DNA from 3 places in the Shewanella sp. SM23 genome. Region 3 is predicted to be linked to each of the others. Evidence: predicted binding sites of a transcription regulator. Region 3 holds the regulator's gene; each other region holds the start of a gene.
What was found. Region 3 encodes FliA, which starts transcription of late flagellar genes. Its sites were predicted from a motif close to CTAAAGNTNNNNNNNNNNNNGCCGATA; they were not measured.
Positions count from the first base shown of each region.

Region 1: the regulator FliA is predicted to act here: its motif matches at 4,393-4,419, upstream of L5L98_RS14470 (VC2046/SO_2500 family protein).
Region 2: the regulator FliA is predicted to act here: its motif matches at 5,284-5,310, upstream of L5L98_RS07410 (DUF5610 domain-containing protein).

Region 1 is NZ_JAKKRM010000011.1:119,078-128,995, forward strand. It holds gene uvrB (excinuclease ABC subunit UvrB) at 1-153, shown strand, start outside; gene rrtA (rhombosortase) at 231-827, opposite strand; gene queC (7-cyano-7-deazaguanine synthase QueC) at 824-1,546, opposite strand; gene queE (7-carboxy-7-deazaguanine synthase QueE) at 1,718-2,386, shown strand; gene L5L98_RS14450 (PLP-dependent cysteine synthase family protein) at 2,485-3,630, opposite strand; tRNA gene L5L98_RS14455 (tRNA-Tyr) at 3,860-3,944, opposite strand; tRNA gene L5L98_RS14460 (tRNA-Tyr) at 4,088-4,172, opposite strand; tRNA gene L5L98_RS14465 (tRNA-Tyr) at 4,244-4,328, opposite strand; gene L5L98_RS14470 (VC2046/SO_2500 family protein) at 4,454-4,942, shown strand; gene L5L98_RS14475 (DUF406 family protein) at 5,151-5,438, shown strand; gene L5L98_RS14480 (putative bifunctional diguanylate cyclase/phosphodiesterase) at 5,683-7,866, shown strand; gene L5L98_RS14485 (YchJ family protein) at 8,037-8,555, opposite strand; gene L5L98_RS14490 (DUF4440 domain-containing protein) at 8,660-9,235, opposite strand; gene smrA (DNA endonuclease SmrA) at 9,354-9,918, shown strand, end outside.
Region 2 is NZ_JAKKRM010000004.1:204,273-214,190, reverse strand. It holds gene L5L98_RS07435 (ABCB family ABC transporter ATP-binding protein/permease) at 395-2,191, shown strand; gene L5L98_RS07430 (hypothetical protein) at 2,271-2,528, shown strand; gene L5L98_RS07425 (hypothetical protein) at 2,637-2,846, opposite strand; gene L5L98_RS07420 (FMN-binding glutamate synthase family protein) at 2,998-4,488, opposite strand; gene L5L98_RS07415 (SixA phosphatase family protein) at 4,500-5,117, opposite strand; gene L5L98_RS07410 (DUF5610 domain-containing protein) at 5,344-5,970, shown strand; gene L5L98_RS07405 (ferredoxin--NADP reductase) at 6,095-6,844, shown strand; gene L5L98_RS07400 (glutathione S-transferase N-terminal domain-containing protein) at 6,937-7,533, shown strand; gene L5L98_RS07395 (hypothetical protein) at 7,548-7,967, opposite strand; gene L5L98_RS07390 (Fe(3+) ABC transporter substrate-binding protein) at 8,188-9,195, shown strand; gene L5L98_RS07385 (ABC transporter permease) at 9,272-9,918, shown strand, end outside.
Region 3 is NZ_JAKKRM010000003.1:300,093-310,010, reverse strand. It holds gene flhA (flagellar biosynthesis protein FlhA) at 1-1,211, shown strand, start outside; gene flhF (flagellar biosynthesis protein FlhF) at 1,223-2,605, shown strand; gene L5L98_RS06095 (MinD/ParA family protein) at 2,610-3,491, shown strand; gene L5L98_RS06090 (RNA polymerase sigma factor FliA) at 3,484-4,197, shown strand; gene cheY (chemotaxis response regulator CheY) at 4,245-4,628, shown strand; gene L5L98_RS06080 (protein phosphatase CheZ) at 4,642-5,379, shown strand; gene L5L98_RS06075 (chemotaxis protein CheA) at 5,395-7,644, shown strand; gene L5L98_RS06070 (chemotaxis response regulator protein-glutamate methylesterase) at 7,665-8,792, shown strand; gene L5L98_RS06065 (membrane anchored protein in chemotaxis locus) at 8,806-9,327, shown strand; gene L5L98_RS06060 (ParA family protein) at 9,399-9,918, shown strand, end outside.

The sequences.
Region 1 (9,918 bases), on a different contig from region 3:
CATTACCATAAAGCCGATGCGGCAGAGTTGAGCCATCAAATCGATCAGCTTGAGAAGAAGATGCATGAACATGCGCGCAACTTAGAGTTTGAACAAGCGGCGGCAATGCGTGATGAAGTCAAGCACCTGCGGGACCTGTTAATCAAAGCCTAGATTTATTCTTGCGCTCTGCATTAAAAAAAGCCGTCCAGCAATCATGCTGCGACGGCTTTTTAATATCTTGACTTGGATTAAGCAGGGACTTTTGATGGGCTCATTTTTAGCTTGATAAACACCGCTAAAGCGCAAATCAACCCGCAGATTAAGCCGACCAAATGCGCCTCGGTTGCTACGCGCGCACCTATCATGGCGGTGACATCACTGCTGGCACCATAAAGCTGTTCGTAACCGACTTTGATGATAACGCCAACGAGCAGCAGATAGCCTGAGCGCAGCTTACGGACAATATCCTGCACTGCGCCGTAGGCGAACAAGCCATGCAACATACCACTTAAGCCGACATAACCAAGCAATTGCGGATAGCCTAAATACAAGCCTATACCTTCAAGTAAACATAACACGAAAAATAGTGCACTTAAGCCTTTGAGATGATAATGAAAATGGTGCAAAAATAGCACCACCCACAGCCCTGCAAGATTCATCAATAGATGCCATTGATTCGTGTGCAGTAAATTTCCTGTGATTAATCGCCACCATTCACCCTCACTAATTGCACTGCGGCGATAGGCGAGTAAGTTATCGACATCGGGGCTTGCTAAGCCTGCGGCATACAAACCCGCACAGATCAGACTCACCATCAGCGCGACCCAATAGGGACTGCGTGTCATGCTTTAGGCTCGCTGGCGTCAAGCTCAGCCATGACCGCTGCTTTATTCTGTAGATAGTCATCTAATCCACGTTTGCGAAGATGACAGGCAGGGCAATCACCACAGCCATCGCCAATCACGCCGTTATAACAGGTGAGAGTATGGTGGCGAACCAGATCAAGTTGCCGATATTTATCCGCCAGTGCCCAGGTTTGTGCCTTATTGAGCCACATTAAAGGCGTGATGATTTTTAGTTGCTTATCCATGCCTTGAACTAAGGCGGATTCCATCGCTTTGACAAAATCGTTACGACAATCAGGGTAGCCTGAAAAATCGGTTTCACACACGCCTGTGATAATCGCCTGCGCCCCTAATTGATAGGCATAAATACCTGCAAGCGTTAAAAATAAAATATTACGGCCGGGCACGAAGGTATTGGGTAAGCCATTTTCCATCAACTCGTGTGAAACGGGTATCGCATCACGGGTGAGGGCTGAAATAGCTAACTCATTGAGTAAGGTGACATCCATGACTTTATGACTGGTGATCTTCAAGCGTTTTGCTAAGGATTTGGCAACTTCAATTTCTTCGCGGTGGCGTTGACCGTAGTCAAAAGTGATCCCATGTACTTCATCGTACTGGGTTAGGGCTTGAATAAGGCAAGTTGTTGAGTCTTGTCCGCCACTGAATACCACCACTGCTTTGGACACCACTGTTTTTGACACTAAGCTCGTTGACATAAAGGATTTCACTTCACCGTAGAACAGGTATAAATAGGGCGTTAGTGTAACTCAGGCCATAGGGCTTGCAAACTCTGACTATAGGGCCGAAATAGGCTTTCTCGGCGCAAAGACTTGCAGCTCAAGCTAAAATCCACTATAAATGCCGCCCCAGAAAAGTGGAACGTCAGTATGAATTACCCTGTCAACGAAGTATTTGAAACCATTCAAGGTGAAGGTGTCTTTACCGGAGTGCCCGCCATATTTGTCCGCCTACAAGGTTGTCCCGTGGGATGTGCTTGGTGCGATACGAAACAGACATGGGATGTGCTTGAAGCCAATAAGGTGTCGCCAGAGCAAGTGATTACCGTGGACGGCACCATTGGTCGCTGGGCTGATCATACGGCGCAAAGTCTTATTGCTGCTTTTCACGCTAAAGGCTTTACTGCGCGGCATATCGTGATCACCGGCGGTGAGCCTTGTATGTACGATTTACGCGAATTAACCGAGACCTTGCACAGTCAAGGCTTTGCGACTCAAATCGAAACCAGTGGCACCTTTGAAATCAACTGTGCCGATGACACTTGGGTGACAGTATCACCCAAGGTGAACATGAAAGGGGGCTATCAGGTATTAGCACAGGCGCTGAACCGCGCCAATGAGATTAAGCATCCTATCGCTACTGAAAATCACATCGATGAACTTGATGAGTTACTGCATGACATCGATATTTCAGCGAAAACGATTTGCCTGCAGCCGATTAGTCAAAAGCCTAGAGCGACAGAACTGGCGATGAAAGTGTGTATCGCCCGTAATTGGCGCTTATCGATCCAGACTCATAAGTATTTGAATATTGATTAATGCTAATCTGCAAAGCATAAAAAACGCCTCACAGTTGTGGGGCGTTTTTTATGGTGGATGTTTTGTGGATTCTAAACCTAACGACTTAATACAGTTGCTTAATCAAGCTCACTTAACTGGCCGAAATGATTAAATGCTACAAGTTGGCGCTGATAGGGCGCAATATCGCCGATGTTAGCTGTAATCCAATCTGTATCGTAATAAGTATCAAGGTAACGCTCACCCGAGTCACAAATGAGGGTCACTATTGAGCCTTGCTCTCCACGCGCTTGCATTTGTACTGCAAGTTGCAATGCGCCGTACAGGTTGGTTCCTGTGGATGCGCCGGTTTTACGGCCAATCAATTGTTCTAACCAATGAATCGTCGCCACTGATGCGGCGTCGGGAATTTGCAGCATAGTATCGACAACTCCAGGAATAAACGATGGCTCGACTCTCGGTCGACCTATGCCTTCAATCTTACTGCCATTGCAACAGGTTAAGCTGGCATCGCCGCTCTGATAGAAATCAAAAAAAACGGAGTTTTGCGGGTCGACCACGCAAAGTTGTGTTGCCAACCTCTGATAGCGAATGTAGCGGCCTATGGTCGCCGATGTGCCGCCAGTGCCTGGGCTCATCACTATCCACCGCGGGATAGTGTGTGGCTCGCGCTCCATCTGATTGAAAATCGAGTTAGCGATATTGTTATTACCGCGCCAGTCGGTTGCACGCTCGGCGTAGGTGAATTGATCCATATAATGGCCGCCAAGCTCTGCGGCAAGGCGCGCCGATTCGGCGTAAATCTCACTGGAATGATCGACAAAATGACATTGACCGCCATAGAAAGTGATCTGCTCAATCTTCTTTTTAGCTGTGCTTTTGGGCATTACGGCAATAAAAGGTAAACCGAGTAAGCGGGCAAAGTAGGCTTCAGAAATCGCCGTACTGCCCGATGAGGATTCGATAATTGGCGTGCCTTGCTTAATCCAGCCGTTACACAGGGCATAGAGGAAGAGTGAGCGGGCGAGGCGATGCTTCAAACTCCCTGTCGGGTGGGTACTTTCATCTTTAAGATAAATATCTATGCCATCGAGCATAGGTAATTCAAGCTTAATCAAGTGGGTATCGGCGCTGCGCTGAAAATCCGCTTCAATCTTGCCTATCGCGTGGGCTTCCCATGTTGGGCAGAGTCTGTGAGCGCTGTGAGAATCCACTGGTGGTTGAATCGTGTTAGAAATCATAGTAGTCACATCGAAAGGGATCATTTTCAGAGCATATCACAGGGACGGGCAAAGCGGTTTTATTGGATGAGCTTGAAGTCATTCGCTTAAAGTCGAGCACGACGTAATTGAAATCAAAAAATGTCGTTAACCAAGAGGTTTACTTAACATAGAAATACTAAGAATTTAATCAGATTTAAGCTGGAACAGTCAGATTAAGTTGGAACAGACTAAGCGGAAGTGGAACAAGAAGGATATGCGAGAGTGAAAGAAATGGTGGAGGGAGAAGGATTCGAACCTTCGAAGGCTGAGCCGTCAGATTTACAGTCTGATCCCTTTGGCCACTCGGGAACCCCTCCACAAACTTTCTTTTTAGCTTTACAACTAACTTTTAAAATTGTCTTTCAAAACATCATCAATAACGGACTTGTTTATCAAGACAAAACTAAACATTGGCCATGTTTAGCTTTTGAAAAATGATTATCTGCGTTAGAGATAAAGATGGTGGAGGGAGAAGGATTCGAACCTTCGAAGGCTGAGCCGTCAGATTTACAGTCTGATCCCTTTGGCCACTCGGGAACCCCTCCACGAATACCTTTAACGCTTTTGTAAAACTCTACATCATTTTCGAACAACACGATAAAACTTGCAGTGCAAATGGTGGAGGGAGAAGGATTCGAACCTTCGAAGGCTGAGCCGTCAGATTTACAGTCTGATCCCTTTGGCCACTCGGGAACCCCTCCTCAATTGCGGCCGCCATAGTAGTCAGAAACCTTTTCCATGTAAATACCCAATTTAAAAATATTACTAAAGTTATGTATCAAATGGTCGATTAACTAACAACGAATTGTTTTGACGATGTTTTTTTATGCAAATTGATGTTCCTTTAGTCAACGAAGCCCAAATTGGCACCCGCTTAAACGCGGCGATAGAAAACGACAGACGGGGCGAATTCGCCCTGTTGCTGTCGTTACTGTCGGTTGACGCTCGGGACATGGCGCAATTCCAATGGCAAAATGAACTTGATATGGCGCAAAAATTACAACGTCAGTTCGAATTGCCACCGCAGCAAAGTTTAATGGCGGATTTATCGTCTGCTGAACCAGTGGTTGATAACAGCAGTATTTTTATGGCTCAAGGTCCACGTGCGTTTCAATTACAACAAGCATTGCGACCGGAAGCCTTAGTCATCCGTGGCGGCGAGTCAGTCGCAATGGCAGAAGCGTTAAGTAACTGTGACCATGTCACTCAGCTGAGGCAAAGGGGCCAACTAACCGCGCCCAAAGTCGAGATCATGCACTTTGCTGATCAATTGGCAATCCAACGTAATCTTGTGTCTTTGCTCGCTTCAGCCTAAGGCCGTCTTCCCGCAAGTGGTCTTCAATACCCATCAAGTCAATCTGATCCATTTCGATAAATAAGCGTGAGCTAAAGCCAGTTATCTTGAAGCTTAATTACCTATAATTCGTATTAACCTATCGAGTTAAAATTTACCGCGTTAAAAATTTAACGAGCATATTTTAGTGATGCCGTTAATCAGTCGCTCTATACATTAAGGAATACAGATGAAAGGCATAATAGAAGCACAGAGCCCGACAGTGAATGACACTTGCACCGATTGCGGCAGCTTTGTCGATATCGGCGCCGTTATTGATGAACACGATACGTTATTGACGTTAAATTTTGTTGGCGATAGCGCTCAAGCGGATGCCGAAAGCATGGCAACACGCGCTCAAACTCGATTTGCTGAAGTGCAAACTGAATTTGTGACTAAGACTGAAGGCGTCGACTTACTGCTGACCTTCAATGTCAGCGCGGAAAAAATGATTTTTCAATTGGAAAACGGCCTGTAATTTTTAAAGCAGCACTTTAGTTTTTAGTCGGTTATGGATATCCGGAAATCGCGCTAATTGCCTAAAAATGCTGCTATTGTTAACCAAATTGTAATAAATTGTGCCACATGTTGCTGTGCTTACAACAGTTAGTGTAATCTGCCTCCAAATAAGAATAATTCAATCAGCTTAATTCTAAATTTCAAGGTAAGTTTGCTAACAGCAAAGACCTTTAGCCCAACACGAAGTTTTGTAGGGAACCAGCGTGAAGCGACGTCAGCATCAGCATTTATTGGAGTCTTTGGTACAGTCAACTGCAAAACAGCAGGGCGATTTCACAAAGACGGCAGAGTTAACCACAGAGTTGTTGTGCCAGAATTTAGCGGTTTCTTTGGTATCAGTGTGGACTTTTTCATCTGATCAACAAACCCAATCACTCGTCGCACAATTTGGTTCTATGATGTTGCAAGACATTCATAGACCTAAGTTATTACAAGATTGCCCCCGGTATGTACACGAGCTCAAAACTCTGCGCCATATCGATGCAGGCAATGCCCTCACCGATCCACGTTTAAGTGAATTGGCTGAGTGCTATTTTATCCCGAGGCAAATCAACTCGAGTCTTGACATCGCTATTCGTATCAATGGCCATCTCGAAGGTGTGCTCTGCATCGAACGGGCACAATTGACTCCCCACTGGCATGACAGTGAAATTCACCTCGCGTGCCAGATGGCTGACCAATTAGCCCTGACCTTAGCGACAAAACACAGCTACGATAAAGAAGAAAGCTTGAGTTTATTTCGCTGTGCCACTGAACAATCGCGACAAATCAGTATGTTAATTAATCTGCATACTGAAAAAGTCGAGTATGTGAATCAGGCGCACAGTGAAATCACCGGCATGCCTCGTGAGCAGATTATCGGCGCGAATATCCGTGAGTTGGCTTTTTTCAAGCAGCATGCCCAATTAGCCGAGCAAACTCTAGCGCAAATCTTTAGGGGCGAAATTGCCAAAGGCGAAGTGCAGTTTAGTCGTGCCGATGGCAGTCGTTATTGGCTGACATACGTGCTGAGTCAGTTCATTACCGATCGCGGCAATCATTATGCCTTGGTCTCGTGTGAAGAAAATACCGACGAGCATAACTATAAGTCAGAGCTTGAACGGCTTGCTTGGCGTTGTGGATTAACGGGACTACATAACCGTACTCATTTTAATCGAGTCCTTGAACGTACCACGAAGGGACTGTTGTTATTAGTTGATTTAGTGGGATTTAAGCGTTTTAACGATACCTATGGTCATGAAAATGGCGATAGTTTGTTGATAGAAATTGCCCGCCGTTTGAAACATTTTTCTGAGATTAATAAGGCCACCGAAATTGCCCGCGTCGGCAGCGATGAATTTGCCGTGCTATTGACCGATGATAATGCGGTTTACGATCTCGATTATTTTAGTACGCGCCTGTATCAACATCTTGCTATGCCTATTTTAATCGGCCGTGAGCAAGTCGAACCAAAGCCTGCTTTAGCTGTGGTTGATATTGCCTCTGTGGCGAGTTTGTTTGCCCCATTAACCTGTGCCGATATTGCAGTGCAGTATGCTAAAAAGAAAAAAGGCACTGCAATCCAAGTATTTAACAGCACGTTATTGAGTGCATTTAAAGAGGATGCGCAGATAGAACGTGATTTACACAGTGCGATCCGTGGTCGTCAGTTTGAGCTTTATTATCAGCCTCTGAGGGATCTTGAGCAGAATACCTATATTGGCGCCGAAGCCTTAATCCGTTGGCACCACCCTAAAAGAGGCGTGTTATTTCCAGCTTCCTTTATTGATATTGCTGAGCAGTCGGGGATGATTAATTCTATCGGCAGCTGGGTTTTAGAGGCCGCATGTCGACAGTTAAACCTATGGCAGCATCATAATGCCGATATGACAATGCATGTGAATGTGTCGGCCCGCCAGTTCTTCAGTGGTAATTTATTCGAGCAAGTGTGGCAGTTGTTGACACGTTATCGCTTGAAACCTAAGACGTTAATCTTAGAGATCACAGAGACTGAATTGATGGGTGATATTCGCCACGCGACCTTGTTATGCCAAGAATTAGCGGAATTAGGCGTAGGGCTCGCGATTGACGATTTTGGGACGGGTTACTGCTCTATGCGTTATTTGAAGCAGTTTCCGATCAGTAAACTTAAGATTGATCGTTCGTTTATTTCAGATCTTACCGTCAGCCGCGAAAGTCGCGAAATTGTGTCAGCCATTATCGCCATGGCGAATGCATTAAATATATCTCTGACGGCAGAAGGGGTTGAAACCCTTGAGCAAGAAGCATTTTTAGCGAAAAGTTTTTGTCATCAGGCACAGGGTTATCTCTATAGTCCTGCATTACGGGAGCCTGAGTTTGCACAATTTATCTTGTCGGCTAAAAGCGCTTCGGTCATAACTCACTAAAGTTACACATAACCCACTAAGTCACAATTATTTCAAATGTGCTGCTCACGATAAAATAAAGGCAACCTAGGTTTGTAATCTAGGTTGCCTTTATTATTCATCTCTGTGCTTGTTCAATTAGCACTATAAACCTTCATCGTAATTTTCCAGTGCAGTTCAGCACTGTATACCTATCGAGATTTTAAGCAGCATTGTTTGAATTTTTTGCCACTATGGCAAATACAGAGATCATTTCTACCGGGTAATTTAGCCGTCATTTGCTGGCCTTGGCTGTAATACCAGCGACTTGCTTGGTAGATGAATTCTGATCGCTCATAGATAGCATCAATTTCACCATCGAGCTTATACCAAGCTTTAAAAGTAACAGTGCCATGTCGTTGTTCAACTATCGCCGCTTGAGCATTGTGGCTTGGTGTTTCAGTACTGCTCTGTACATCTAATCCTAACCAATGTGGATGAGGATCAGCATTGAGGCTCGTGAGAGTAAGGCCATTTAGATAGTCTGGATGATGTGTTTTTAAAATGTAATCAAAATTTTTCAATACAAATGCGCAGTAGCGTGAGCGCATAAGCTGTTCAGGTGTACGGGCAATCACTTGCCCAGAGTCTACATGCGTATGCAGTGGACCACAGCAATCTTGATAGCTTATCCCACTGCCACAGGGGCAGGCTTGCTTAGTTGTAGTCATGTTTTCTAAGTCTTTAATTTAATTGTATTTGTTTAAATTTGTTCGATTTCTATCTAAATGCGTTAGATGTTAGACAATCCATTTAAACGTAATAAGCATTAACATTAGGGTAATTTTTTACCCGCAGGTAAAGGCGGAAATTGGCGACCATAATACAAGTTAGGCACTGGTTTCGCATTCAGATAATAGCTAGGTTCTGCGCGGTTATTGGTATCTAAGCTCACTTTCCATTGGGTGGATGAGACTTTTTCTGTACCAATAGCAAATTTGCCAGCAAATTCACTCACAGGTTCGCCAGTTTCTTGTGCCGGGTAAAATCGAACCAAATAATAGCCTGTATCTATGGCACCATTACCGATAATTTTGCGTTTAGTAATGCGGAAATCCACGTCAATAGTGGCTTTTTTGGCGCGGATTTTATCGAAAAACTTCTTGTAAATGGCGACAATATTGTCTCGTCCATAGTAAATTTCTTTACTTTGACTCTCAGATAAGTAGCTAGCGTCATCAGCGTAAATCTCACGGGTCACCTCAGGGGACAATTGATTAAAAGCGCTAATAAACAAAGGGTAATTAGCGTTGATCAATTGATCATCAGTGGATTTTGTATGAGTTTTAGCTGGATTGGCTAAGCTTGGCAGTGACAATAAGCACATCAGGACTAGCGGCAAAAATTTCATTACTTTATTCTAATCTGGCAATCATGGCGTCACTATAATGGAGGCGCCCGCTGAACTAAAGCCTTGAATGTTTACAAAGTGTGTTTCTGTACAAGAGTGTGAAGTAAAGGAGCTTGCCATGCTGGATGATGAATCAGCACTGTTTTTTGAGGAAATGGCTGGAGTCGTGCCACTAAAAGGCGATATGCCAGTGGTAAATTTAGCACCGAAAGCGTTGACGACTGAGCAAATACACAGACGCGATGCTTTACAACGGGAAGCCTTCCTAGCGTGTATGCCACTGGATTTAAAAGCGTTTCCACAGCAAGCGCCAGATGACATTGTGAGCTTTAAACGTGAAGGGGTACAAGGCGGCGTTTTTAAACGACTCCGAATGGGGCAATACAGCATCAAGATGGAGCTTGATGTGCATGCTTATCGGTTAAACCAAGCTCGTGATGCCGTCCTTAACTATTTACTGGCAGCGCAGGCACATGGTGAACGCTGTGTCATGTTGATCCACGGTAAAGGCTATCAGAGTCAACCCTTTGCGGGATTGCTCAAATCCGCTGTGTGCTATTGGTTATCACAACTCGATATGGTGCTTGCCTATCATTCGGCGAAAACCGAGCAGGGCGGTGCTGGGGCACTTTATGTGATGTTAACTAAGTCAGAACAGCTCAAGCTTGAAAACCGTGAAGCTA
Region 2 (9,918 bases), on a different contig from region 3:
AATCGCAAAATCTAGCGCGTAGAGGTTAACAAATTCTATTGATTTGTATAACCGCCTCCATGGCATTTTGGGCAAAACGGCAAAAATAATCAACAGCAGCAACTCTGTGCCAAGCCTTCTTCCATTGCACTCTTATCCTCCTACATACGGCTCTGAGGTTAAGTAAAACGGTACATGCCTGAACACAAATCAGTATAAATTCATTTATTGTGAATACGCCAGTACGATGTTTTGACTTTAAATGCAATCAAAATAGCAGCTGAGTATGTCGTGAATAAGTCTATTTGTCTGTCAGGAAAATCTGATTGATTTTATTCAGACTTTGCTAGTTTCGCTTAGCTTATGTCCGGTATGAACTGTTACAATTGGCATAACTCATTCAAGGTTATGTCCTATGCGCCCAACGTTATATTTTGAAGGTCCAGTTGATAAATTAAACTGGCACGTCATGAAACTGCTTTGGCCTTACTTATTGGAATACAAAGGCCGTATTGCGCTGGCGATGTCATGCCTCATCATCGCTAAGCTGACCAGCGTGGCTCTACCTTTTATTCTGAAGCATTTGGTCGACACCTTAGATGCCGATAAAACCGCGCAAGCCCTCAGTGTGCCCGTAGGATTAGTGTTGGCCTATGGCGCGGTACGTCTACTAACGGCGATTACGGGGGAGATCCGCGATACCTTGTTTGGCCGCGTAACAGAGCGGGCGATCCGCCGTTTAGGCTTAGCGGTATTCGACCATTTACACCGACTTGACCTCGATTTTCATCTAGAGCGCAAAACCGGTGGCCTATCCCGCGATATTGAACGCGGCACCAGCGGCGTGAGTTTCCTCATGCGTTTTATGGTGTTCAACATAGTGCCAACCTTGCTCGAAATTGTCATGGTGATTGGCATTTTCTTTTATAACTACGGCATTGCGTTTGCTGCAATCACTTTTGTTGCTGTGCTGGCTTATATTATTTTTTCTGTGGTCGCGACCGAATGGCGTACTGAGTATGTACGTGATGCGGCCAAGGCTGACTCGTTATCGAATACCCGCGCCATCGACAGCTTGCTGAACTATGAAACGGTAAAGTATTTTAATAATGAAAAGTATGAGTCGCAGCGCTATGACCAAGCGCTTGAACAGTGGGAGATCGCTAAGCGTAAGAATCGCTTATCTTTGTTTGCGCTAAATGGCGGACAAGCTGTGATTATCGCTTTGGCGATGACGGCTATGATGGCGCTGGCGGCATACAGAGTTACCTATGGCGATATGACCTTAGGTGATTTTGTGTTGATTAATGCGTTTATGATGCAGCTCTTTTTACCCCTTAACTTCTTAGGTTTTGTGTATCGCGAAATTCGCGGCGCGTTAGCCAATATTGAGCGCATGTTTAGCTTGCTCGATAAACATCCTATGATAGTCGACTTACCCCAAGCACTCGATTTTCAACCCACTAAGGGTGAGTTGATATTTGAAAATGTTAATTTTAGCTACGATGAGCGGCAAATTCTGCGGGACGTGAGTTTTAAGGTTGAAGCCGGTAAAAAGGTGGCTGTTGTAGGTGATAGTGGTGCAGGTAAATCGACCCTGATTAAACTGCTATTTCGATTTTACGATGTGGACCAAGGTGCGATTAAAATCGATGGACAAGATATCCGCCATCTCACGCAAGATGCGCTGCGGCGTGCCATCGCTATCGTGCCGCAGGATACTGTGCTATTTAACGATTCATTAGTCGAAAATATACGTTATGGTCGCCCAAGCGCGACGGATGAAGAGGTGCGTAACGCGATAAAACTGGCGCACTTAGAGCAATTTATTGCATCACTTGCCCTTGGTTGGGACACAAAGGTGGGTGAGCGCGGCTTAAAACTCTCTGGCGGAGAAAAACAGCGGGTCGCGATAGCAAGGGCCATTTTGAAGGGCTCGCCAGTGCTGGTGTTTGATGAGGCGACATCTTCACTCGATAGTCGCTCCGAGCAAGCTATTTTGTCGGCACTGCGGGAAGTCGCTAAGGGGCACACTAGCCTAGTGGTGGCTCATAGGTTATCGACCATAGTCGATGCCGATCAAATAGTCGTATTAAGCCAAGGAGAAATAGTTGAGCAAGGTAATCATCAGACTTTGCTGTTGGCAAATGGTCTCTATGCCAAATTATGGCGGATACAAAATGAGCAACAACATACTCCTCTGAGCAGTTAATAGCGCAATACAGTTCAGTCTTTATTCAGCTTCGGCTCTCTATACTCAATGCCAACACATCAATCGGAAGAGATCTGGCATGGAAAATATTACACTGAGAGCTAATATTGAAGGCAAAGAAGAAAAAGTCGCCACTGATTGGTATGCCATCATGGCGACATTGAAAAAACGTGGTGTTGATTATGATTCATTGCAACGCATTCATGCTGAGTTGAACGCGGGCCTGTTGGTTACAACTCGGCGACTTACCTTGGCTAAAGTCAATCCAGAAATGGTGCTGGCAGGTGTGATCCGCGATATGAACGCGCCGACAAGTGACTTTATGGGTATGCGTTAGGTGTGTTCGCTAGTGCTTTAGTACAGTTTGGGTGAGAACGTCCGAGAATAGAGGTGAGCCTCTATTCTTGATGCTCTAGAGAGACTCCAGAGATAAAATATGGCTGAATTAAGCTACGCCGTTCAGCTTCCCCGCTTTCCAACCTTCACATAAAAGATTCAATTTAGGTACTGACTCATCTATCAAAGTGAGTCGAATGATCTGCCCTTCGCGAAAACACACCAGTTCACCTTCGATCTCGGTCAGGCGATTACAGCTCTTACAGCTAGTGCTTACAGTTTTACTGGCGGGCAGTTGGCTTACGAAGCTAGATTTCAAAGTGTTTCCTTAAGTTCAATTGTGGGTAAGACATTTGAATAATGTCTCACGTCACGGATCTTACCTCTTTTGTGATACGCATTCAAATATACCTTATGTAAACCCTATATAGACGAAAGTTGTATTCGCCATTAACCGCGAGTGTTCGCGGCTACTTATCCATATGTGCATAGTATTTATCGAGTGAAATGGATAAACCGCTATCGAGCACAATTCGGACATGTGAAGGTTTGAGTTGTCTTGGTTCTGTCACTCCGCAAGAGTGCGCAATTAAGGCTAAGTCATGGTGTAAATTATGATTATAGTTAGCAACACGAGCCGATTTATCCCTAGGATCGAGTCCTTGTTGTAGCTTGGGATTGTGCGTTGTGATGCCCGTTGGGCAGGTATCTCTATTGCACTGTAAGGCTTGAATACAACCGAGGGCGAACATATTGCCACGGGCCGATGCGATGAAGTCGGCACCTAATGCCAAAGCCCAAGCGACTCTTGATGGCACAATAAGTTTACCCGAAGCGATGACTTTGATGCGTTTACGCAAGCCTCGTTGGATCAAGACATTAACTAGGATAGGTAAGCTTTCCTTCAGTGGTAATCCGACATAATCCATTAAAGGTTGTGGTGCAGCGCCTGTGCCGCCATCGGCACTGTCTAAGGTAAAGAAGTCGGGGGCAGAGTCTTCGCCACGACGTTCAATTTCATCACATAAATCTTCGAGCCACTGCACGTCACCGAGTACGGCCTTAATGCCCGTTGGTTTACCGGTAACTTCACGTACTCGTTCAACCATATCCAAAATATCGTTCACGGATTTGAATTCAATATGACCATTAGGGCTAATAGAGTCATAACCCTGAGGAATACCGCGAATATGGGCAATTTCAGCTGTGACTTTGATCCCTGGTAAAATGCCGCCTTTGCCCGGTTTAGCTCCTTGACTCATTTTAATTTCAAACATTTTGACTTCGGGATGAATGGCTATCGACTTGAGCTTTTCATCGTCTAAATGTCCGTGCTCATTACGTACACCGTATTTGGCCGTTCCAATTTGAAAGACGATATCGCAGCCACCTTTTAGATGATAAGGGCTCAAGCCGCCTTCACCTGTGTTAAGCCAGCAACCCGCCTGCGCTGCACCGTGGGAAAGGGCGGTAATTGCTGGGCGCGATAGAGCCCCAAAGCTCATGGCTGAAATATGACAAATGGCTTGAGTCGTATAGGGTTGGCGGCAATTGGTGCCAATTGTCAGTGGATGAATGGGTGTGATCTCTTCATCTTGGGTTGGGAAGGCGGTATTCATAAACATAACAGTACCGGCAGTATCCAAGGGGCGAGTCGAACCAAAGGCGATAGTTCTATCGACATTTTTAGCGGCGCGGTACACCCAGCTGCGTTCAGCACGGTTGAAGGGCAGTTCTTCTCTGTCTTGGGCGAAAAAGTATTGTCTGAAAAACTCACCTTGTTTTTCAAACAAATATCGAAAGCGACCAATCACGGGATAGTTATGTCTTACCGCTTGTTTGGTCTGCATTTTATCTGCGATATACATGTAAATAACCGCGAGTACTGCGAGTCCTATTACAATCAAAAACAGCCCTGAAAATAGATCGAGTCCCCACATAAACCAATTGAGTTCACTCATGTTATTTATCCTTATTCTTGTCCGTAACGGGTGGCGATCAAGCTCGCAGGTTGGTCATCATTAAGAGAGAGTAAAAACAGCTGGCTATAGTCATCTTCACTGATCGCTTGGATCTCAGGTCCACCAAGGGCTTTAATGATCTGTGGGACAGTATTTGAATGCCCAACGATGAGTGTATTGCCCTTTACAGCATGCACTTGTTCAACAATGTGTTGGATATGTCCTTCGATAGGTTTGGCAGCTTCTACTATCGTCACAGGTAAATGGCGATCCTCGGCGATGGGCGCGAGTGTTTGCTGGGTTCTTAGGTATTGAGTCGCAATAAGTTGCGACAGCGGCGTGCGGCTCAAGGCAGTGATCAGTGATGCTGCGCGTATTTCTCCCTTGGGTGATAACTGCGGGTTATTGGCTGGCGTGTCGGCTTTCTCGGCATGTCTGACTAAAATAATTAGTCTACTTTCAGCATGAGCTTGGCTAATGGGAGCAAAGCCGAGGCAAGTGAATATGACGAGGCTTGTTAGCAGGCTAAAGCGTTTTATATTGATACCCAGATTATGCTTAAAATAGTGCTTAAGGATTAGTGTAAACCCGTGAAAGCGGAAATGACTCAAACTGCGGCCTGCTGCCATGGTGTAACATCCTTTTCTATTGGCTTATGTCTAAGCTCAGCGATAGTAATGATCTGCATTGCGGTGGGTTGGCGCTTTATGCACCTTATTAAAGAATGAACCCACTTAATTTATGTGGGCCTTATCATGGCCTTGTGGTCAGATGGTACTTCAATTCTAAAAATTACTAAAGCTGGTTAAATTTTGGTCGATAATTAAGTCGACCCGAATTGAATGGATAGTCATCATGGAAATCAATAAACCCCCTCAAGTGCAAAGTACCCCTTTGCCACAGAAAAAATATGCTGAAAACGCGGCGTCTAAGGGCACCGAAGTGAGTGATTCGAAGGACGCGAAAGCCACAGAAGTAACCTCGAAGCAAACTGCGCAGCAAACGAGCAAGCAGCTGATGAATCAAGCGATTTTATCGGCACAGCAAGATGTGAATATCAAGTCAGGCGATCAGTCTATGGCCTTGCTTTATCGCGCAGCGATAGAGTCGATTAATAAAGAGTTAGCGCCCACTATGGGCGAGAACGCGATTCAGACGGCTTATGATAATGGCGTAGATACTTCTCCAGAAGCGACTGCAGATCGTATCGTGAGTTTTGCGACGCAGTTTTTTAGCATTCACCAACAACAAAATTCGGGTATGAGTCTAAGTGATCAACTCGATAGCTTTATGGGGATTATTGGCGGTGCCATTGACAATGGCTTTAAAGAGGCTAAAGATATTCTGTCCGGCCTTAAAGTATTGCAGGGTGATATTGCCGATGGTGTCGATAAAACCTACAGCTTAGTGCAAGAGGGGCTGCAAGCCTTTAGAGATAGCTTTAACAAGAAGACTGATGAGACAGTATCGAGTCCGAGTTAATACCTCAGTATTTTCAGTTCTATATTCAGCGTTATAGTCATAAGCCCCTTATATAAGGGGTTTTTGTTGTGCAGAAAAAAGTCTATGCTGGAAGCCTATTTAACGTTTCGCTTGAGGGCAAGTTATGTGGATTAGGGGACAAGTGATAGAACGTATTGATTGGAGTGATAAGTTATTCTCATTGCGCATTGCTGCCGAGTTAGCTCCATTTATTCCTGGTCAGTTTATCAAGTTAAGTCAAATGCAAGATGATAAGCGTGTGGCTAGAGCCTACTCCTTAGTAAATTCTCCCGATAAACCCTATGCCGAGGTGCTCGCCGTTGCAGTAGAGGATGGCCTGTTATCGCCTCAATTACACAACCTTGCAATAGGCGATGAAATTGAAATTACCTCAACCGCGACCGGTTTTATGACCTTAGCTGAAATTCCTAAGGGTGAACTCCAAGGGAAGCATTTGTGGTTTTTAGCCACAGGAACAGCAGTAGGGCCATTTTTGTCTATGCTCGACACCGATGAACCTTGGGAGCGTTTTGAAAAAGTCGTGCTTGTGTATGGCGTGCGCGAAGCACAGGATTTGGCATATCTTGATAAGCTGCGTAATTTAGAACGCAAATACCCTGAACAATTTACATTAGTCTTGAGTGTGACCCGTAAACCCTTTGCCGATGCTTTGCAGTGTCGCATTCCCGAGGGGATAGTCTCGGGTGAAATCGAAAAAAAGGCAGGATTAACCTTAAACGCAGCTGACTCTCAAGTTATGATCTGCGGCAATCCGGGTATGATTAATGGTGCGCAAGCCGCTTTACTCGATAAAGGGTTAGTGAAGAATTTACGCCGTGCTCCTGGGCAAATTACCGTTGAAAAATACTGGTAATCTCAATTTTACATAGAAGGCGAGAATAAACTTGTTGCCGTTCTTGCCCCTAAAAAGCCATAGCGTTTAATGCAAACAAAAGGAAATTTTTGATGAAGTTGTTAAGTTCTCAAGCTTCGCCCTATGCCCGTTGTGTAAGAGCTTTAATCCAGTATCTAGGGATTAACAATATTGAAGAGCAGTTAGTTAATCCCTTTGAAAACAGCGCAGAATTACTCGATGCTAACCCGTTAGGACAGATCCCATGTCTTATTACCAACGATGGTGTAGCACTATTCGATAGTGAAGTGATCATGCGTTACCTAGATGCAGAGCTTGGCGATCGTAAGATGTTTGGGATCTCAAATAATAACTGGGTGCTGGAGTGTCAGTATTCTTTAGTCAAAGGCTTAATCGATAGCGCGGTGAAATTACGCCAAGAGCAAATGCGTGAAGAAGAAGGCGTGAGGTCAGTATTTTGGACTGCACGTTTTGAACAAGCACTGCTGCGCGGCCTTATGCAGATTGAGCTTCAAACTGTGATCACCCAAACCACGATTCAAGCACCGCAATTAGCCTTGATTTGCTTACTCGATTATGTGGATTTTAGACATCCAGAGCTAGATTGGCGTAAGGTTGCACCTGCGACAGCACTTTGGTTCAGTGAAATGCGTGATTTACCTGCATTTATTCAAACTCGTCCCCAATAATCCGCAGAGGATGCTCAACCGTCGGTTGCGCGTCTTCCTTTTGGCCTATCACGGCGATTTTGTTCACCAAAAGCGCCGAATAACTCACGAGTAACCCCATATTCTACTCTGCGATCATTGCCTAGCTGTCGCCTGTCTTCATGGTGTTGATAGCGGCATTGGCAGTTTGCCTTAGTGCATTCTTCCATCGGAATTTCGGGCGCATCTTTCGATAAAAATCGTTTTCCAGAAAGCGCTTCAATTTGCTCACAGCAACTGCCGTTATTCACAATGCTCACACTGTGAAAACTGTGAAAACTGTGAAAACTGTGAGTCTTATTAATGCTGGGATCAGCAGCTTGAGAAGAGTGTTTATGTCTTTTGGGACGACTATTGAGTTTGAATAAGCCAAATAGCGCAATTGCGGCTACGCCTAGCAGCAAAACAGTTAACATAACGCCTCCTGAAAGCATTTTTATCAAATTAAGGTTCAGTTTAGTTTGATTTGAGATAATCTCAAATTTTCAGATTAATGCCATTAAAAACATAAAGTTAATTAGCTGCTTGCTCTCAAGTTCCGTATCTATTACTCTTGCGAAACTGATAAGCATTATCATTAATGCATTAGTGTTCTAATTTTGCAGAACACGTCATCACTTTGGGGAGAATTCGGTAATGAAATGGGTAACTTGCGCGGCTATTGTTGGGTTAATGTCGGTTGGGCATTCAGCGAATGCAGATGATAAATTAACCGTTTATTCTTATCGTCAAGCTTTCTTGGTGGAGCCTATCCTGACGCGTTTCACCGAAGAAACTGGCATAGGTGTGAATTTGGTATTTGCTAAAGACGGTATTGCCGAGCGTCTCGTCCGTGAAGGCCGTTTATCCCCAGCGGATCTTGTGCTGACGTCTGATTTTTCACGTTTAGTTGAATTAGTGGATAAAGATCTAACCTCTCCAGTCAAAAATCCCCTGCTAGAGAGCAATATTCCTGCGCAGTATCGCGATCCCGATGGCCAGTGGTATGCCCTGACTATGCGGGTGCGAAATCTCTATACAGCCAAGGATCGTTTAGGCCAGCAGCAATTGACCTATGAAGAATTAGCCGATCCCAAATATAAAGGAAAGATTTGTACTCGCAGTGGTAAACATCCATACAACATAGCGTTAGTCGCATCTATGATTGCTCATCACGGTGAAGCTGAGGCAAAAACTTGGTTACAAGGCGTGAAAACTAATTTAGCCCGCAAACCTCAGGGGAACGATAGGGGGCAAATTGCCGCAGTAAAAGAAGGTGTGTGTGAGATCGCCATTGGTAATAGCTACTATTACGGCAATATGTTGCAGGATCCTGAGCAAAAGGCGATCGCCGAAGCTGTGACGCTCAACTTCCCGAACCAAGCTGACCGCGGTGCCCATGTGAATGTGTCTGGCATGGTACTAACTCGCCATGCGCCTAATAAAGCCAATGCGATCAAATTGATGGAGTTCTTATCCGCCGATGTGGCTCAAAAGGCCTATGCCGATGTGAATATGGAATATCCAGTGAAAGCCGATGTGGCACCTTCATCTTTAGTGGCCTCATGGGGTAAGTTTAAGTCAGATCAGTTACCCATTTTTAAGTTGGCAGAATATCACCAAGCGGCGGTTAAGCTATTAGATGAAGTGCAGTTTGATCTCTAGCTCCAGTACTAGCGACAAAATGCAGATTTAGGTTATCAGCGCCAGTGATTGGCGCTGTGACGTTTTAAGGATTGACATGATTTTAGGATTAGCCAGAAGCTGGTCGCTTGCTGGTTATGCCGTGGCCGCCTTGCTGGTATTGCCACTATTTGCGTTGATATTTCAAGCTTTTCAGCCTGACGAAGCCGTGTTTGGGCACTTGATGGCAACGGTTCTGCCGACATATATCATTAATAGTTTATTGCTGATTTTCTGGGTGAGTCTGGGGGCGTTATTACTCGCGTTACCTTGCGCTTGGTTGATGGCTCGTTGTGACTTTGTCGGCAGGCGATATTTGCAATGGGCGCTATTATTGCCCCTCGCTATGCCTGCGTATATTGTTGCCTACGTCTATACCAATTTACTCGATTATGCGGGGCCAGTGCAGCGCGGTCTTCGTTCGATATTTGGCTGGGACTCACCGCAGGATTATTTCTTCCCCGATATTCGTACCTTAGGCGGCGCGGCGTGTATGTTGTCGCTGGTATTGTTTCCCTATATTTATCTCTTGGCGCGTACCGCTTTTATGGAGCAATCCTTAAGTTTGGCGCATGCTTCGCGCATTATGGGCTGTTCACCGTGGCAAAGTTTTTGGCGTTTATCTTTGCCTATGGCAAGGCCTGCGCTCGCCGTTGGGGTGGCTTTAGTGGCGATGGAGACGGCCGCTGATTTTGCAACGGTTAA
Region 3 (9,918 bases):
TCCTGTTTGTAATGGGTATTGTTCCTGGTATGCCGCACATGGCGTTTTTAAGCTTTGCCTTTATGACTGCTGGTGCAGCTTATTTTGTTTATAAACGAAATGAAAACAAACGTCTTAAAGCGCTAGAACAAGTGAAATCGGGTCCAATAGAAAGACAAGATAAAGAGCCTAAAGAGCTAGGTTGGGACGATGTACATCATGTTGATACTATTGGTCTTGAGGTTGGATATCGTTTGATCCCTCTGGTAGACAAGGGCCAAGGTGGCGAGTTACTAAGCCGCATTAAAGGCGTGCGTAAAAAGTTGTCTCAGGAACTAGGCTTCTTAGTGCCCGCGGTGCATATTCGCGATAACTTAGATTTATCGCCTAATGCGTATCGCATTTCATTAATGGGCGTCGTCGTCGGAGAGGCAGATATTCGTCATGATTGCGAATTGGCGATTAATCCTGGTCAAGTCTATGGCAAACTCGATGGTATCGAAACGCGCGATCCCGCTTTTGGCCTAGAAGCGGTATGGATCGCTCCTGAGTTACGTGAGCACGCACAAACATTAGGTTATACCGTCGTCGATGCCGCCACTGTTGTTGCAACTCATATTAGTCAATTACTCACAAATAATGCCGCTAAGTTGTTAGGCTACGAAGAAGTGCAACAACTGATGGATATGCTTGCGAAACACTCACCTAAGCTGGTTGATGGCTTTATTCCAGATATCATGCCACTAGGACATGTCGTAAAAGTGATGCAGAACCTATTAAATGAAGGGGTTTCAGTTAGAGACTTGCGTACTATAGTGCAAACTTTGTTAGAATATGGCACTAAGAGCAATGACACTGAAGTCTTGACTGCCGCTGTACGTATCGCTTTGAAACGTATGATAGTTCAGGAAATCTCAGGCCCAGAGCTCGAAATCCCCGTCATTACTTTGGCGCCAGAGTTGGAACAGATGTTGCATCAGTCAATGCAAGCAACCGGTGGCGATGGTCCTAATATTGAACCCGGTCTTGCAGAACGCATGCAGCAGTCCCTTGCCGATGCGGCTCAAAAGCAAGAAATGGTCGGACAACCCGCCATATTGTTGACGTCAGGTATGTTACGCGCGACGCTGTCACGCTTTGTTAAACATACTATTCCTAATCTCAGAGTCATTTCATACCAAGAAATACCTGATGAGAAGCAAATACGTATCGTATCTGCAGTCGGCCAGTAGAGGACGCATAAGTGAAGATTAAACGATTTTTTGCCAAAGACATGCGCGCCGCACTGGCCCAAGTGAAAGAAACACTCGGCTCAGATGCCGTCATTATGTCAAATAAAAAAGTGAACGGTGGCATCGAAATTGTCGCTGCCGTTGACTATGACGAACCTAAATCGAAAACTGCAGCCACTGCGCCAGCACCGACCTTTATGGACGTGAGCGACGATCTCGTGTCCCTAGGTGCTAAGCAGCCAGTTCGTGTAGAAACTCGCGCTAAGCCAGCCGCACCAGCAGACTCATTACAAGCCTTACTTGAGAAGCAGCAAAGCCGTTTGAATCAACAAATGTCACATCAGCAAGTTGATGCCGAGTTACCAGCATGGGCTAAGGGCTTACAAGCCCCTACTGCTGTGAAACCAGAACGTCGTGAAGCACCTTCCTCATTTGATAAAAAGCCACAAACATCACAGAAACAAAGTGCTGATATTGAGGCTATGCGTGATGAATTAGCATCACTGCGTAATTTACTGACACATCAAGTATCCTCCTTGATGACGGAACATAAAAAACGCATCGATCCCGTTGGTGCTATGCTCGAAGCCAAATTGCTTGAGGCTGAATTCTCCCCTGCGGTTGCGAATAAATTAGCCGCGCTGAGCCAGCATTATACGCCAGCTGAATTAGTCAGAGCATTACCACAAAGTCTCGCTAATATGCTTGACAATCAGGGTGATGACATTGTGAAACAGGGCGGGGTAGTTGCATTAGTTGGTCCTACTGGCGTTGGTAAAACAACGTCATTAGCTAAACTTGCTGCCCGTTTTGCGGCACATCATGGTGCTGAACATGTTGCTTTAATTACCACAGATCATTATCGCATCGGAGCCTATGAGCAATTAGCAACTTATGGCAAAATAATGGGCTGCCCAGTAAAGCAAGCTCATGATCTAAATGAATTAGAGCAAATTCTCTATCAGTTTAGGAATCGCAAGCTAGTATTGATAGATACGGCTGGCATGGGACAGCGAGATATGCGCCTTTACCAGCAACTTGATAATTTAACTGCAAATAGCAGGATACCTATCCGCAGTTATCTGGTACTGTCTGCGACAGGGCAGCGCCGTGTGCTGCAAGATGCAGTCAATCATTTTAAACGCATTCCCCTATCTGGTGTCGTTCTCACAAAACTCGATGAATCTGTGTCGTTAGCAGGGGCATTAAGTGTGTTGATCCAAAACGGATTACCATTAAGTTATATTACTGATGGACAAAGAGTTCCTGAAGATATGAAAGTTGCGGATACCCTAGATTTAGCCCAGCAGGCACTCGCAGCGTTAGATAGTACAGAACAACAATCATTACAAGACACAGCGTGGTCAGATAATATGGCCTGTGCATTTGAGTAGATTTATGACCCTGGATCAAGCAAGTGGTTTACGTATGATGAATCAACCCTATAACGAAAAAGTGAAAGTAATCGCGGTCACTGGTGGTAAAGGAGGCGTGGGTAAAACCAGCGTTTCTATTAATACTGCTGTGGCATTAGCCGAAAAAGGCAAGCGTGTCTTGGTACTTGACGCTGACCTTGGCTTAGCAAACGTCGACGTCATGCTGGGTATTCGTGCCGAGCGTAACCTCTCTCATGTTCTCTCTGGTGATGCAGAGCTTGACGATATTATCGTGCGTGGTCCTAAGGGGATAGGCATAGTACCTGCCACCTCAGGAACACAGGGGATGGTGGAATTAAGCCCTGCGCAACATGCTGGATTAATCCGTGCATTTAGTGAGATGCGGACTCAGTTTGATATTCTAGTCGTAGATACTGCGGCTGGGATCTCAGATATGGTGCTCAGTTTCTCACGTGCTTCGCAGGATGTGTTAGTCGTTGTTTGTGATGAACCCACTTCGATTACCGATGCCTACGCCCTGATTAAAATTCTCAGCCGTGAGCATGGTGTGTTCCGTTTTAAAATAGTTGCCAATATGGTGCGTAGTTTACGCGAAGGTATGGAATTATTTGCTAAACTCAGTAAAGTGACCGACAGATTTTTAGATGTCGCACTTGAATTAGTCGCCACGATTCCATTTGACGAAAACTTACGTAAATCTGTTCGTAAACAAAAATTGGTGGTTGAAGCTTATCCTAAATCACCAGCGGCGATTGCGTATCAAGGATTGGCAAATAAAATTTTGAGCTGGCCTGTGCCGCAGCAACCTGGTGGGCATTTGGAGTTTTTCGTTGAGCGTTTAGTACAACGACCAGATTTTCAAGAGGAAAAAACGAGTGAATAAAGCCGCTGCGTATACTTGTTTAGACAATAAATCGTCGATCGTTGAACAGTATGCTCCGTTGGTTAAAAGAATTGCGCATCATTTACTCGCCAGACTACCTGCATCTGTGCAGTTAGATGATTTACTCCAAGCTGGGATGATGGGGTTACTAGAAGCATCATCCAAGTTTGATGGTGGCAAGGGTGCGAAATTTGAAACCTTCGCCGGCATACGCATACGTGGAGCCATGTTAGATGAAATTCGTCGTGGCGACTGGGTCCCTCGTTCCGTTCATCGTAACAATCGTAAGGTTGCACACGCTATTGATGAGTTAGAGCAAGAACTGGGCCGTGATGCACGCGACACAGAAATTGCAGAAAAACTTGATATGACGCTCGATGAGTACCATCATATTCTTAACGATGTTTCTGTCGGAAAAATCATAGGGATAGAAGATTTAGGCGTATCTCAGGATATACTTACAGTGAGTGATCGGTCCGATGATGATTCATTTGAAGCATTAGCTGAGAACCAATTTCATTCTGCTCTGGTTGAGGCAATTAAATTATTGCCTGAAAGAGATGCATTAGTGTTATCCCTGTACTACGATGAAGCATTGAATTTAAAAGAGATTGGCGCCATTCTTGAAGTCAGTGAATCGCGGGTTAGCCAGATATTAAGTCAGGCAATGTTGCGATTGAAAGCTAAACTCAAGCACTGGACATAAGTATAATTATTAATCGAGCACAGAATGTCAGCTCACCGGAGGAAACCTTGGACAAGAATATGAAGATTCTCATTGTTGACGATTTTTCGACAATGAGGCGTATCATCAAGAACTTGTTGCGAGACTTGGGGTTTAATAACACCCAAGAAGCAGACGATGGCTCAACAGCCCTGCCGATGTTGCAAAAGGGGGATTTTGATTTTGTTGTTACAGATTGGAATATGCCTGGTATGCAAGGAATCGATCTGTTAAAAGCAATTCGCGCTGATGATTCGCTAAAGCATTTACCCGTATTAATGGTAACTGCTGAAGCAAAACGTGAACAGATTATTGCTGCCGCTCAAGCGGGAGTGAATGGTTATGTGGTTAAGCCTTTTACCGCTGCAACGCTGAAAGAGAAGTTAGATAAAATATTCGAACGACTCGCTTGAGCAAGGATGAGCTATGAAGTCACAAACATCAGGGCTCATCACGCTCGAGCAAGCTCAGCATTTAGTTGAATTATTAAGTGCAGGTGAGCAAAGTCAGGCAGATGATTTATTTCGGGAGCTTGCTGCTCCACTGCAACGAGAATTATTCGAAGAAGTAGGTAAATTAACTCGGCAACTTCATAGTGCGCTGATGGATTTTCAAGTTGATAATCGTCTTGCTGAATTAGCCAATACAGAGATCCCCGATGCCAAGCAACGTTTAAATTACGTTATTGACATGACCGAACAAGCTGCAAATAAAACCATGGATGCGGTTGAAGAATGTTTACCTTTGGCTAATGCCGTGACCGTAAATATTCAAAATGTCATGCCATCTTGGGACAGATTAATGCGACGCGAGATAGCGCTGACTGAATTTAAGGGCCTTTGTCACGATGTACAAGACCTTATGTCTCGTAGTGCAAATGACTCGACTCGATTACGTGAATTGCTTAATCAAATTTTGATGGCGCAAGATTTTCAAGACTTAACAGGACAAATAATACGTCGTGTTATTGATCTAGTAATGGAAGTAGAAAGTAATCTGGTTTCTATGCTGACGGTATTTGGTGAGCAACCTATGATTGAAAGTCAGATTGCTCAGAAAAATAATATTGAAGCAGAAGGCCCGATAATGAATGCCGAGCTTCGTCAAGATGTGGTAACGGGTCAAGACGAAGTGGATGATCTTCTATCGAGTCTGGGTTTCTAACTGGGAGTCAATTTGATGGCCTTTGATGTAGATGAAGAGATACTCCAGGACTTTTTAATCGAAGCCGGTGAAATTTTAGAGCTTCTGCAAGAGCAACTCGTTGCGCTTGAAAATAATCCTGATGATACTAACTTGCTGAACGCCATTTTCCGAGGTTTTCATACCGTTAAAGGTGGTGCTGGCTTTCTTAGCTTAACTCCCATGGTTGATGTTTGTCATGAGGCTGAGAATACCTTCGATTTATTGCGGACAGGCAAGCGTAGCGTTAACGCAGAGTTGATGGATATTATTTTGCAGGCTGTTGATGCAATTAATACCATGTTTGCGCAAACCCAGCAGGGCGAGCAACAAGATCCCGCCGACTCAGGTTTGTTAGCGAGACTTAAAATGCTCAGTTCAGGTGCGCCTTTGCCATCTGAAGTCGCTTCTGTCAAGGTTGTAGAGCCAGAACCTGTTGTTGAAGTCATTATTGATACTCCTACCCTTCAAGAAATCCCTGCTGACATAAGTGATAACTCATCTTCCATTGAAAATACGTCTTCAAGTATCGATGATATCAATGATGCTGAATTTGAAGCTTTATTGGATGCGCTTCATGGTTCAGGAAAGGGACCAGCGGTCGCTGCTACCACATTTGTATCTGAGCCTGTTGCTGTCAAGCCTGCTGCACCAATTAAAACACCTTCAACATCAGGTGATGACATCACTGATGATGAGTTCGAGGCGTTACTGGATGAACTTCATGGCTCAGGTAAATTTAAAGCTGAGGCTGAAGTGCCTGTTAAGCCTAAGGTTGTGGCAACACCTGCGCCTCAACCGATTGTAGATGCTGATGAAATTACCGATGATGAGTTTGAGCGATTACTCGATGAACTCCATGGGAAAGGCGGAGCACCTGCGAAAGCTGAAGTAAAAGCGCCTACGCCCCCTGTTTCGACTGTAGCACCTACTGCTGCACCACATGCTCCTGCGCCAGTAAAAGCCGCAGTACCAGCTCCTGCCCCAGTCGTTGCTGCAAAACCTAAGGTGGAAATTGCGGTTGTCGATAAAGCACCTGCTAAGGCTAGCTCTGCGAATGTGCCTCAGGGTGAAACAACGGTACGTGTAGATACTGCACGACTCGACCAGATCATGAATATGGTGGGTGAGTTAGTGTTAGTGCGTAATCGATTGGTGAGCTTAGGCATCAGCCGTGATGATGAGGAGATGTCGAAAGCTCTCGCGAACTTAGATCTCGTTACTGCCGATTTGCAAGGCGCTGTGATGAAAACCCGTATGCAACCGATCAAGAAAGTGTTTGGTCGTTTCCCTCGGGTGGTACGTGATCTTGCTCGTACACTAAACAAAGAAATTGATTTGATCATGGTCGGTGAAGAAACTGACTTAGATAAAAACCTCGTTGAAGCGCTTGCCGATCCACTCGTCCACTTAGTGCGTAACTCTGTGGACCATGGTATCGAGATGCCAAACGAGCGTGAAGCCAGTGGTAAGCCAAGAACGGGAACGATTACCTTATCTGCAAGCCAGGAAGGCGACCATATACTGCTGAAAATCGAAGACGATGGCGCAGGCATGGATCCTGAAAAACTCAAAAAAATTGCCATAAACCGTGGTGTGCTCGATGAAGATTCTGCTTCGCGGATGACAGACAGCGAAGCCTATAATTTGATTTTTGCACCAGGTTTTTCAACTAAAGTTGAGATTTCAGATATTTCAGGCCGTGGTGTTGGGATGGACGTGGTAAAAACTCGTATCACCCAGCTGAATGGCACTGTACATATTGATTCCATGAAAGGTAAGGGAACGATACTTGAGATTAAAGTACCGCTAACACTGGCGATTATGCCTACCTTAATGGTCGATGTCGCTAAACAAGTGTTTGCATTACCTCTATCTAGCGTGAATGAGATTTTCCATCTCGATCTCACAAAAACTAATATTGTTGATGGGCAACTGACTGTCATAGTACGTAATAAGGCCGTACCTTTGTTCTATTTGGAACACTGGCTACATAGAAACAAAACGACCTTTAAACATGGCGATAAAAAGCATGGTCATGTGGTTATCGTGCAATTAGGCATGATGCAAATTGGTTTTGTAGTGGATGCCTTAATAGGGCAAGAAGAGGTCGTTATTAAACCTCTTGGCGCTATGTTACATGGCACACCTGGGATGGCTGGTGCGACAATTACATCGGATGGTGGTATTGCACTGATCTTAGATGTTCCTGGATTGCTAAAGCATTATGCGAAAAGTAAGAATTAGTTTCCAAGCTAAGGAATGGAATGGCCATTAAAGTATTAGTCGTTGATGACTCAAGTTTTTTCAGACGACGTGTTAGTGAAATAGTCAATCAAGATCCTGAACTGGAAGTTATCGCGACGGCCTCAAATGGGGCCGAAGCGGTGAAGTTGGCTGCTGAGCTTAATCCCCAAGTTATCACTATGGATATTGAGATGCCTGTCATGGATGGTATTACTGCTGTTCGTGAGATCATGGCTAAGTGTCCGACTCCGATCTTGATGTTTTCTTCTTTAACCCATGATGGCGCTAAAGCAACGTTAGACGCTTTAGATGCTGGTGCATTAGATTTTCTGCCTAAACGTTTTGAAGATATTGCGACCAACAAAGATGATGCCATTTTATTGTTGCAACAAAGAGTTAAGGCATTGGGACGACGCAGAATGTTTCGTCCGATTGCACGTCCTGTGGTCGCGCCAACACCTAGCGTGCGTCCAACAGGTAGCGTTTTAGGTACAACGAGTATATCGGCTCATACGCCTGTCGCAGCTCCTGTTAGAACCTCAACGGCAACGACGATTCGTGCAAGTGGTAAACAGTATAAATTATTGCTGATCGGTACATCTACTGGTGGTCCGGTTGCGCTGCAAAAAATACTCACGCAGTTTCCGGCAAACTATCCGCATCCTATTTTATTAATCCAGCATATGCCTGCTGCCTTTACCCCTGCATTTGCGAGTCGTTTAAATGGCTTATGTAAGATTGAAGTGAAAGAGGCCGCTAATGGCGATCTTCTTAAACCGGGTTGCGCATATTTAGCGCCAGGTGGTATGCAAATGATGGTTGAACGTACTGGAGCAAGTGGCCGATTAAAAGTTATCACAGGCAGTGCTGATATGAATTATAAGCCCTGTGTGGATATCACCTTTGCTTCTGCTTCTAAAGCCTTTAGTGGTGATGTGCTTGCTGTTGTATTAACTGGCATGGGGGCGGATGGCAGAGAAGGCGCACGTATGTTGAAAGCTGTAGGCGCAACCATTTGGGCGCAAGATGAAGCCAGTTGTGTGGTTTATGGTATGCCACAAGCCGTTGCGAGTGCAGGGATTGCCACCCAGTCGATAGCCTTAGACAACATGGCCGAATGTATTTTAAAAGAGTCTGTTCGTGTCTAAAAACCAATATCCGATGAGCACAAATAGTGTGCTCATCATTTTGTTGATGGGCATAGCCATTTTGGTTCTTGGTGCCTTAAGCCTTGATTACAAACGTAAGAATAGTTTGCTGCAGGCGGATGTAAAACGTTTGGAATCGACTCAGGTGCTGTTAATGGTACCTGACGAACAGGCTGAGGCTATTGCAACTTGGTTAGCGTCTCATCCAGATCAGACTAAAGCAATGTTGCAATTAGCGGCTCCTGGTGAGCAGAAGGCTGTAGCGATTGGTCCTGAGCCGGTACAAAATAGCATTCCGCCTTTGCTGGGCGAACCAGATACTGAAATAGATACGGCGAAGGAAAAAACTAATCTGGAATCCTCTATTCCTAAACAGCTTCAAGCGCCAGAAAAAGAGGTTAAAGCTGTTTCTCAGACAATTGCCCCCCAAAATGCAGAGATGCTGCCCGTGGTGATATCTGAGAATGCCGATGGTGTCAAAGTGATTAGTTTGCCCAATGGCGGCATTCGAGTCACGACCAGAAAAGAGCAGTAATTTTTAGAATTTGTGAACTCACAATTTTCTAGTTCATTAGCATATTAACCAGTATAGGTAGGGGTCACTTCTTGAAAGTCTGGACCATAGCGAATCAAAAAGGTGGCGTAGGTAAAACCACGACGGTAGCGAGTTTAGCGGGAACATTAGCTAAGCGTGGCAAGCGTGTTCTTATGATAGATACCGATCCACATGCTTCGTTAGGTTATTACTTAGGTATTGATTCTGAAGAGGTTCCAGGCTCGTTGTTTGATGTTTTTCTTGCCCATAAAAACCTTTCTAAGGAACTCGTTTTATCCCATGTTGTGCCAACCTTAGTCGATGGTTTGGATTTATTGCCTGCAACTATGGCATTGGCTACCTTAGACAGAGCCTTAGGTCATCAAGAAGGAATGGGATTAGTACTACGTAATTTATTAGCACTGGTTGCTGATGATTATGATGTTGCTATCGTTGATTGCCCACCCGTACTCGGGGTATTAATGGTCAATGCGCTTGCGGCAAGTCAGCATATCATTATTCCTGTGCAGACGGAGTTTCTTGCCATTAAAGGGCTAGAGCGGATGATTAAAACAATGGAGTTAATGGGGC